DNA from 2 places in the Streptomyces sp. Sge12 genome. Region 1 is predicted to be linked to the other one. Evidence: riboswitches for the same ligand, from Rfam matches in the RefSeq annotation. Region 1 holds a riboswitch; the other holds the start of a gene.
What was found. A riboswitch is a leader RNA that binds a small molecule or an ion and turns the genes downstream of it on or off. The one in region 1 is predicted to bind ZMP and ZTP.
Positions count from the first base shown of each region.

Region 2: it holds a riboswitch for ZMP and ZTP, as region 1 does, so the genes downstream of both, glyA (serine hydroxymethyltransferase) here and B6R96_RS06970 (bifunctional 5,10-methylenetetrahydrofolate dehydrogenase/5,10-methenyltetrahydrofolate cyclohydrolase) in region 1, are expected to answer to the same signal.

Region 1 is NZ_CP020555.1:1,545,824-1,550,940, forward strand. It holds gene B6R96_RS06960 (NAD(P)/FAD-dependent oxidoreductase) at 1-599, shown strand, start outside; gene B6R96_RS06965 (MAB_1171c family putative transporter) at 596-1,765, shown strand; gene B6R96_RS06970 (bifunctional 5,10-methylenetetrahydrofolate dehydrogenase/5,10-methenyltetrahydrofolate cyclohydrolase) at 1,822-2,667, opposite strand; ZMP/ZTP riboswitch at 2,764-2,864, opposite strand; gene B6R96_RS06975 (methyltransferase domain-containing protein) at 2,922-3,683, shown strand; gene B6R96_RS06980 (RNA polymerase sigma factor) at 3,898-5,117, shown strand, end outside.
Region 2 is NZ_CP020555.1:3,278,283-3,283,399, reverse strand. It holds gene B6R96_RS14320 (glutathionylspermidine synthase family protein) at 1-617, shown strand, start outside; gene rocD (ornithine--oxo-acid transaminase) at 685-1,890, opposite strand; ZMP/ZTP riboswitch at 2,022-2,112, shown strand; gene glyA (serine hydroxymethyltransferase) at 2,147-3,415, shown strand; gene trpS (tryptophan--tRNA ligase) at 3,553-4,566, shown strand; gene B6R96_RS14300 (2'-5' RNA ligase family protein) at 4,664-5,117, shown strand, end outside.

The DNA.
Region 1 (5,117 bases):
CCGCCGGCGACTCCGTCGCCACCTTCAACCCGCTGTACGGGCAGGGCATGACCGTCGCCGCCCAGGGGCTGCTGGCCGTACGCACCCTGCTCCGGGCCAAGGGCCTGGCTCATCCCGGGATCGGGCGCGAGGCGCAGCGCGCGATCGCCCCCCAGGTCAGCACCGCCTGGGAGCTCGCCACCTCGCAGGACATCCTGTATCCGGGCGCCACCGGAATGAAGCCGCGCACCGGCACCGGCCTGCTCAACGGGTACGTCAACCGGCTGATGACGGGCGCCACCACCGACGAGGCGCTCACCGCCGCCCTGTTCAAGGTCCTCACCATGAGCACCGCGCCCACCCACTGGCTGCGGCCCTCGGTGGTCTGGCACGTACTGCGCGCCTCGGACCGGGGCGCCCTGAAGGCGCCGCCGCTCACCGCCGCCGAGCGGGCCGTCGCCGGGCTCGACCCGGTGCCCGGCGCAACACCCGGCGCCGACGCAACGCCCGGCGCGGGCACGAGCACCGGCACCGGCACCGGCACGGCCGCGGACGCCGCCGTCACCGGCCCGGCGGCGGACCCGGTCGGCCCCGCCGACCCCGTCGGACAGGCCCGATGAGCAGCAGGATCCTGCTGCTCCTGCCCGGGTCCCTGATGGTCCTGGCGCTGCTGATCAAGCTGCCGACGCTGCGCCGGGACCGGGACCAGCCGCTGAACCGCACCGCCTGCGGGCTCCTCCTGGTCGGCGCCCCCATCACCTTCCTGGCATCGCCGCCGACGATCGCCGCGGTCAACCGCCTCACCGGCGTGGTCAACTTCTCCGCGCCCCTGGTGTTCGGCCTGCTCACCGTGTTCTCCGGGCTGTGCGTCGTCCTCGTCCTGCAGTGGCGCGGCGGGCCGCCCGCGGCCGTGCGCCGGGCCACCCGGCTGACCGCGGCCGTCTTCGCCACGGCGACCGCGGCGATCGTCGCCCTGTTCGTGATCGGCGACGCGCCGGTGGAACGGCTCGAGGACCTGGACACGTACTACGCCACCACGCCGTGGATCCGCGAGATGATCGTCTGCTTCCTCGTGGCGCACACCCTGGGCAGCTCGGCGCTGACCTGGCTGTGCGGCAAGTGGCTGGCGCGCGCCGACCGCGCGCTGCGCCCGCTGCGCACGGGGCTGGCCCTGATCGTGGTCGCCGGGCTGATGGACCTGGCGTACCTGGTCGCCAAGTGGGCCTCGGTGGTGGCCCGGTGGGCCGGCCGCGACATGGTGTTCCTGTCGACGGACGTGGCGCCGCCGCTGGCCTCGGCGTCCGCGCTGCTGCTCGGCGCCGGTTTCGTCGTGCCGCTGGTCGGCGGGTCGGCGACCTGGCGGGCCTTCGGCCAGTACCGGCGGCTGCGCCCGCTGTGGAAGGCGCTGCGGGGCTTCGCCGCGGCCCAGGGCCGGACCGTGCCGCTGGCCTGGTGGTCCCCGATGGGGATCCGGCTGCTGCACCGCGAGTCGGTCATCGACGACGGCATCCTGGCGCTGGCCGGCTGGTTCGACCCCGCCGTGCGCTGCGCCGCGTACGAGGCCGCGCGCGGCCAGGGCGCGAGCGAGGCCCGGGCCTCGGCCGTGGCCGACGCCGCCATGCTCGCCGCCGCGTGCGAGCGCCGGGCCGCCTCGGAGGCGGCTGCCCGGCCTCCGCAGCACCCCGAGCCGCCGCGGCTGTCCGACCAGCCGCTGACCGTTCTGGCGCGTGAGTTCCGTACCTCCCCGATCGTCGCCACCGCCGCCCGTTCCGCCGCCGGGGCCTGAAAGGGGAACGCCCCGGACCGCGGCATCAGCCGGGGTCCGGGGCGTTCGATCCGAGCTCAGAGCTCCGCGAGGTCCAGCCCGGCCTGCGCGGCGGCCGCCTGCACGGTCTGCTCCAGCAGGACGGCGATGGTCATCGGGCCGACGCCGCCCGGTACCGGGGTGATCAGCGAGGCTCGGGCGGCGGCCGACTCGAAGTGCACGTCGCCGACGTTGCCCTCGTTGTAGCCGGCGTCCAGGACCACCGCGCCCGGCTTGATGTCCTCGCCCCGGATGAACTCGGCCTTGCCCACGGCGGCGACCAGGACGTCCGCCTGGCGCACGATCGAGGAGAGGTCCCGGGTGCGCGAGTGGCAGTAGGTGACGGTGGCGTTCTGCTCCAGCAGCAGCATTCCGGCCGGCTTGCCCAGGATCGCGCTGCGGCCGACGACGACGGCGTGCTTGCCGGTCAGGTCCACGTCGTAGGCGGCGAGGAGGCGCATGATGCCGCCGGGGGTGCAGGAGACGAAGCCCGGCAGTCCGAAGCCCATCGCGGCGAAGGAGTGCATGGTGACCCCGTCGACGTCCTTGCCCGGGGCGATGGCCTCGAAGGCGGCGCGCTCGTCGATGTGGTGCGGGACGGGGTGCTGGAGCAGGATGCCGCTGATCTCCGGGTCCTCGGAGAGGGCCGTGATCGCGGCGACGAGCTCCTGCGTGGTGGTAGACGCCGGCAGCTCCACGTGGCGGGAGGTGATCCCGGCCTTGGCGCAGCGGTTCTGCTTCATGCGGACGTAGGTGACGGAGGCGGGGTCCTCGCCGACCAGCACGGTCGCCAGACAGGGCGCGGTACCGGTGCGCTCGGTGATCTTCGCCGCGCGGGCGGCGGTCTCCTCCGAGATGCGGCGGGCGAGGGCGGTGCCGTCCATCAGCCGGGCCGTGGCGGTGGTGTCGGCGAAGGCGCCGGAAGGGGCGGAGGCAGTCTGGGCAGTCGTCACGGGGTCTCCTGAACGTCGCTGCGGATCGCGGTTCGCCCAGGCGCGCGGCAGTCGACGTACCGGAGTGCGCAGTACGCCGGGCCGCTCCCCGGTGGTGATCCACCCGAACGCCAGTCACGGCCCGCCGACCACTGTAGTCGACATATCCGGTGGTTGACGGGCGTCCGACCTGGGACGATCGAGGCATGACGCGTACTTTCGACCATCTTGTCGCCGAGGCGGAGTCCGTCTCCGTGGACGGCTGGGACTTCTCCTGGCTCGACGGCCGGGCCACCGAGCAGCGCCCCTCCTGGGGCTACCAGCGCTTGATGGCCGAGCGCCTGGCCCGTGTCCGGTCGGCCCTGGACATCCAGACCGGCGGTGGCGAGGTCCTGGCCGGCTCCGGTCCGCTGCCGCCGCTGACGGTGGCCACCGAGTCCTGGCCGCCCAACATCGAGAAGGCGACGCGGCTGCTGCACCCGCTGGGCGCGGTGGTGGTCGCGGACTCCGACGAGCCGCCGCTGCCCTTCGGCGACGACGCCTTCGAGCTGGTGACCAGCCGGCACCCGGTGACCATCTGGTGGGAGGAGATCGCACGGGTGCTGACGCCGGGCGGCACCTACCTCTCGCAGCAGGTCGGTCCGGCGAGCGTCTTCGAGCTCGTCGAGTACTTCCTCGGCCCGCAGCCGGAGGAGATCCGGCGCGCCCGGCACCCCGACGACGCGGTCGCCGACGCCACCCGGGCCGGCCTCGACGTGATCGATCTGCGCTCCGAACGACTGCGCACGGAGTTCCACGACATCGGAGCCGTGATCTACTTTCTTCGGAAGGTGATCTGGATGGTGCCCGGCTTCACGGTCGGGCAGTACCGGGACCGGTTGCGCGAGCTGCACGAACAGATCGAACGCGAAGGTCCGTTCGTCGCACACACCGCACGTTTCCTCGTCGAGGCCCGCAAAAAGGGGTGACGCGGGGGGCGGACGGATCTGCGCCGGATCGGTTGCGCGAACACAGCGTGGCGCAGGTCACTCAATTCAGCGCGTAACGAATCGACTCGGGCATGCGATGAACCGACAGGTGTCCTCGCGCGGCCCGGAATACAGACCCCCCTCGGGTCTGTTTCCCGAGTTCGCGCGATGATGTCCCGCCCACCCTTTATCTGTTCGCAACGAGAGGCTCCTTGTGTCGCTCAGCCCGTCCCGTACGTTCCCTCCGGAGATCGCCGAATCCGAGGCCCTCGTCGCGCTCGTCGAGCGCGGCCGCGAGCAGGGTCACATCAACGGTGACGACGTGCGCCAGGCCTTCGAGGCCGGCCGCATCCCGGTGGACCAGTGGAAGCGGGTCCTGCGCAGCCTGAACCAGGTCCTGGACGAGGAGGGTGTCGCCCTTCACGTCAGCGCGGCCCCCGCCACCAAGGCTGCCGCCAAGAAGCCCCGCAAGGCTGCCGCCGCCCCGGCCCGTACCGTGGCCAAGAAGGCCACCCCGGCGCCGCGCCCGATCGGTGCGCGCAAGACCGCTGCCGCCACCGCGGCCGCGCCCACCGCCACGGCGATATCCGCTCCGTCGGCCGCCGCCATCGACGAGGACGCGGCTGCCGAGGCCGCCGCCGAGCCGAAGAAGCGCACGGTCAAGAAGACCGCCGCCAAGAAGACCGCCGTGAAGAAGACCGCCGCGGCGAAGAAGACCGGTGCCAAGGACGCCGACGAGGGCGAGACCCCCGTCGTCGAGGGCGAGGACTGGGCTGCCGAGGACCTCGCCGACGAGGCCGAGGACGAGGCGCCCAAGGCCGGCGGCACCCAGGGCTTCGTCCTGTCCGACGACGACGAGGACGACGCCCCGGCACAGACGGTCATGGTGGCCGGTGCCACCGCCGACCCCGTCAAGGACTACCTGAAGCTGATCGGCAAGGTGCCGCTCCTCAACGCCGAGCAGGAGGTGGAGCTCGCCAAGCGCATCGAGGCGGGCCTGTTCTCCGAGTACAAGCTCGAAGAGGAGGAGGACCACAAGCCCGCCTTCAAGCGCGAGCTGGAGATCCTGGTCGAGGACGGCCGCCGGGCGAAGAACCACCTGCTGGAGGCCAACCTCCGCCTCGTGGTCTCCCTCGCCAAGCGCTACACCGGCCGCGGCATGCTCTTCCTGGACCTGATCCAGGAGGGTAACGTCGGCCTGATCCGCGCCGTGGAGAAGTTCGACTACACCAAGGGCTTCAAGTTCTCCACGTATGCGACCTGGTGGATCCGGCAGGCGATCACGCGTGCCATGGCCGACCAGTCGCGCACCATCCGCATCCCGGTGCACATGGTCGAGATCATCAACAAGCTCGCCCGCGTGCAGCGCCAGATGCTCCAGGACCTGGGCCGCGAGCCCACCCCGGAGGAGCTGGGCAAGGAACTCGACATGAC
Region 2 (5,117 bases), 1.7 Mb from region 1:
TCCAGGAGACCGCCGAGCAGGCCGGCCTGGACACCCAGGCGCTCTCCGTCGAGCAGATCGGCTGGGACAGCCTGTCCGGGCGGTTCGTGGACGAGAAGCTCCGCTTCATCCGCTCCTGCTTCAAGCTCTACCCGTGGGAGTGGCTGGCGACGGACACCTTCGGCCCGCAGGTGCTCGGCACGTACGACCACGGCGGCGGCTCCGGCACCACCTGCTGGATCGAGCCCCTGTGGAAGATGCTGCTGTCCAACAAGGCGCTGCTCGCGATCCTGTGGGAGCTCTTCCCGGAGCACCCCAACCTGCTGCCCGCCTACCTCGACGGCCCGCGCGAACTGGCCGAGCCCGGCTCCACCGGCTACGTGGCCAAGCCGCTCCTCGGCCGTGAGGGCGCGGGGGTCACCCTCCACGAGGCGGGCGGGGGCGGCGAGCCCTTCGTACCGGAGGAGGGGGAGCGGTACTGCTTCCAGGGCCTGGCCCCGCTGCCCGACTTCGACGGCAACCGGGTGGTGCTCGGCGCGTGGGTCGTCGAGGACGAGGCGGCGGGGCTCGGCATCCGCGAATCGGCGGGGCCGGTCACGGACGAGTACGCCCGCTTCCTGCCCCACGTCATCCTCTAGCCGATCCCGATCCCGATCCGGGGCCCGATCGATCCGGGCCCCGGTGCGGACCCGGATCGGGGACGTCCTACGCGCCGAGCACCGACCGGAGCTGGGACAGGCCCCAGTCCAGGTCCTCCTTGCTGATCACCAGCGGCGGGGCGATCCGGATCGTCGACCCGTGGGTGTCCTTCACGAGCACCCCGAGCTCCATCAGCTTCTCGGAGATCTCCCGGCCCGTGCCCCGCGACGGGTCGATGTCGACGCCCGCCCACAGCCCGCGGCCGCGTACGGCGGTCACCGCGCCCCCGCCGACCAGCAGGTTCAGCTCACGGTGCAGGTGCTCGCCCAGCTCGGTGGCGCGGCCCTGGAACTCTCCGGTCCGGAGCATCGCGATCACCTCCAGGGCGACGGCGCAGGCGAGCGGGTTCCCGCCGAAGGTGGACCCGTGCTGACCGGGCCGGAACACCCCCAGCACGTCCCGGTCGGCGACGACGGCCGACACCGGCACCACGCCGCCGCCGAGCGCCTTGCCGAGGATGTACACGTCCGGGACGACGCCCTCGTGCTCGCACGCGAAGGTCCGGCCCGTCCGCCCCAGCCCCGACTGGATCTCGTCCGCCATGAACAGGACGTTCCGCTCGCGGGTCAGCTCCCTTACGCCGCGCAGGTACCCGGCGGGCGGCACCAGCACCCCCGCCTCGCCCTGGATCGGCTCCAGCAGCACGGCCACCGTGTTCTCGGTGACGGCGTGCGCCAGCGCGGTGAGGTCCCCGTACGGGACGATCTCGAAGCCCGGCGTGTACGGCCCGAAGTGGTCGCGGGCGTCGTGGTCCGTGGAGAAGGAGACGACGGTCGTGGTCCGCCCGTGGAAGTTGTCGGCGGCGACCACGATCTTGGCGTGCCCGTCCGGGACGCCCTTGACCTCGTAGCCCCACTTGCGGGCGGTCTTCACCGCCGTCTCCACGGCCTCCGCCCCCGTGTTCATGGGGAGCACCATCTCCTTGCCGCACAGTGCGGCCAGCTCGGTACAGAACTCGGCGAAGCGGTCGTGGTGGAAGGCGCGCGAGGTGAGCGTGACCCGTTCCAGCTGGGCACGGGCGGCGTCGATCAGACGGCGGTTGCCGTGCCCGAAGTTGAGGGCCGAGTACCCGGCGAGCATGTCGAGGTATCTGCGGCCCTCGACATCGGTCATCCAGGCGCCTTCCGCGGACGCGACGACCAGGGGCAGCGGATGGTAATTGTGCGCGCTGTGCGCGTCTGCGGAGCGGATGGCATCAGCAGTTGTCGACACGGGGTCTCCGATCGTCCGTCCGGCGGGGTGAAGCGCCGGGTGAAGCGGTGACGAGGGTGGCGTCACCTTCTTATCGTCGCTCGAATACCGGACGCAGAAACCTCTCTTCCGGCGCGCCCGCTAAGGTGTCGGGTACGCACGGCGACTGGCGTACGGAGAACCAACTCCGGGGGAGTCGTGCGCGCTCGACCGCATACAGGGCCGCTCGCCTGGGCCTCGCGGGGTACCGATCACATCGACCCCGGAGGAGCCCGCCATGTCCGCGAGCCGCCATCCCGCCCTGTTCGCCGCCGACCCCGAGCTGGCCTCGTTCGTCGCGGCGGAAGAAGTACTGCAGGCGCAGACCCTGCGCCTGATCCCCAGCGAGAACTACGTGTCCGCGGCCGTCCTCGAAGCCTCCGGCACCGTGCTGCAGAACAAGTACAGCGAGGGCTACCCGGGCCGCCGCTACTACGAGGGCCAGCAGAACATCGACCGCGTCGAGGCGCTGGCCGTCGAGCGGGCCAAGGGCCTGTTCGGCGTGGACCACGCCAACGTGCAGCCGTACTCCGGCTCGCCCGCCAACCTGGCCGTGTACCTGGCCTTCGCGAAGCCCGGCGACACCGTGATGGGCATGGCCCTGCCGATGGGCGGGCACCTGACGCACGGCTGGGGCGTCTCGGCGACCGGTTCCTGGTTCCGGGGCGTCCAGTACGGCGTCCGCGCGGACACCGGCCTGATCGACTACGACGCGGTGCGCGACCTGGCCCTCGCCGAGCGGCCCAAGCTGATCTTCTGCGGCGGCACCGCCCTGCCGAGGACCATCGACTTCGCCGCCTTCGCCGAGATCGCGCGCGAGGCGGGCTCGATCCTGGTCGCGGACGTGGCGCACATCGCCGGCCTGATCGCGGGCGGCGCGCACCCGTCCCCGGCGGACCACGTCGACGTCATCTCGACCACCACCCACAAGACCCTGCGCGGTCCGCGGGGCGCGATGCTGATGTGCCGGGAGGAGCACGCGAAGGCCATCGACAAGGCGGTCTTCCCGGGCCTCCAGGGCGGCCCGCACAACCAGACGACGGCCGGTATCGCGGTGGCGCTGCACGAGGCCGCGCAGCCGTCGTTCGTCTCGTACGCGCACGCGGTCGTCGCCAACGCCAAGGCGCTGGCCGCGGCGCTGCTGCAGAAGGGCTTCGACCTGGTCTCGGGCGGTACGGACAACCACCTGATCCTGATCGACCTGACCGGCAAGGACGTACCGGGCAAGATCGCCGCCAAGGCCCTGGACCGGGCGGGCATCGTCGTGAACTACAACACGGTGCCGTTCGACCCGCGCAAGCCGTTCGACCCCTCGGGGGTGCGGATCGGCACGCCGTCGCTGACGTCCCGCGGCCTGTCCACCGAGCACATGCCGGTGGTGGCCGACTGGATCTCGCGCGCCGTCGACGCCGCCGCGAAGGGGGACGAGCAGGCCCTCGCCGCGATCCGCGCGGAGGTCACGGACCTGATGGCCGCCTTCCCGGCCCCGGGCCTGCCGCTCGCGTAGCCCGCGGCACCGCTCCGGGGGCGCCGCCCCCGGAGCGCCGCCCCCGGAGCGGACCGGCGGAAACCGGCCGCTCGGCCGGGGCGGGATCGGGCCTGCGGCGGGCACGGGCCCCTCCCCGCACCTGAGAGAATGAAGCCATGGCTTCTGATCGTCCTCGCGCGCTCTCCGGCATCCAGCCCACCTCCGGCTCGTTCCACCTCGGGAACTACCTCGGAGCCATCCGCCAGTACGTCGCCCTGCAGGAGACGCACGACGCCTTCTACATGGTGGTCGACCTGCACGCGATCACCATGCCGCAGGATCCGAAGGACCTGCGCGCGAACACCCGGCTGTCCGCCGCCCAGCTGCTCGCCGCCGGCCTGGACCCCGAGCGCTGCACGCTCTTCGTCCAGAGCCACGTGCCCGAGCACGCGCAGCTCGGCTGGGTCATGAACTGCATCACCGGTTTCGGTGAGGCCAGCCGCATGACCCAGTTCAAGGACAAGTCCGCCAAGGGCGGCGTCAACAGCGCCAGCGTCGGCCTGTTCACGTACCCGATCCTCCAGGTCGCCGACATCCTGCTGTACCAGGCGAACGCGGTCCCCGTCGGCGAGGACCAGCGCCAGCACATCGAGCTGACCCGCGACCTGGCGGAGCGCTTCAACCAGCGCTACGGCCGGACCTTCACCCTGCCCGCCGCGCACATCGTCAAGGAGGTCGCGAAGATCTACGACCTCCAGGACCCGGCGATCAAGATGTCGAAGTCCGCGTCGTCCCCCAAGGGCCTGATCAACCTCCTCGACGAGCCCAAGGTCACCGAGAAGAAGATCAAGAGCGCGGTCACCGACACCGGCTCGGAGATCCGCTTCGACTCCGAGAAGAAGCCCGGCGTCAGCAACCTGCTCACGATCTACTCCACCCTCACGGGCGAGACGATCCCCGAGCTGGAGGCGAAGTACGAGGGCAAGGGATACGGCGCGCTGAAGACCGACCTGGCCGGTGTGATGGTCGATTTCGTCACACCTTTCAAGCAGCGCACCCAGGAGTACCTCGACGACCCCGAGACGCTGGATTCCCTTCTGGCCAAGGGCGCGGAGAAGGCCCGTGCGGTCGCCGCGGAGACCCTCGCGCAGGCCTACGACCGCCTCGGTCTGCTGCCCGCCAAGCACTGACGAACGCAACTACGGACAGAGAGCCCTGGCACGAACGGGGGTGCTGCCGCCACACTGGGGCGGCAGCAGTCCACAGCGACAAGCGGAGGAGAGATACGTGGGGACCGTAACGCTCGGCGTTTCGATCGCGGTCCCGGAGCCGTACGGCAGCCAGCTCCAGGAGCTGCGCGCGGGCTTCGGGGACGCCGCCGCGCACGGCATCCCCACGCATGTCACCCTCGTCCCGCCGACCGAGGTGGAGGCGGACCGCCTCCCCGCGATCAGGGCCCACCTGGCCGAGGTCGCCGCCGCCTTCCGGTCCTTCCGGATGAGGCTGGGCGGCACGGGGACCTTCCGTCCCGTCTCGCCGGTCGTCTTCGTCAAGATCGTCGACGGGGCCGGCGGCTGCAACCGCCTCCAGAGCGAGGTCCGCGACACCGGCGGGCCGCTCAGCCGCGAGCTGGCGTTCCCGTACCACCCGCACGTCACGGTCGCCCACGGGATCTCCGAGGAGGCGATGGACCTGGCGTTCACGACCCTCGCCGAGTACGCCGCCGAGTGGATCTGCGAGG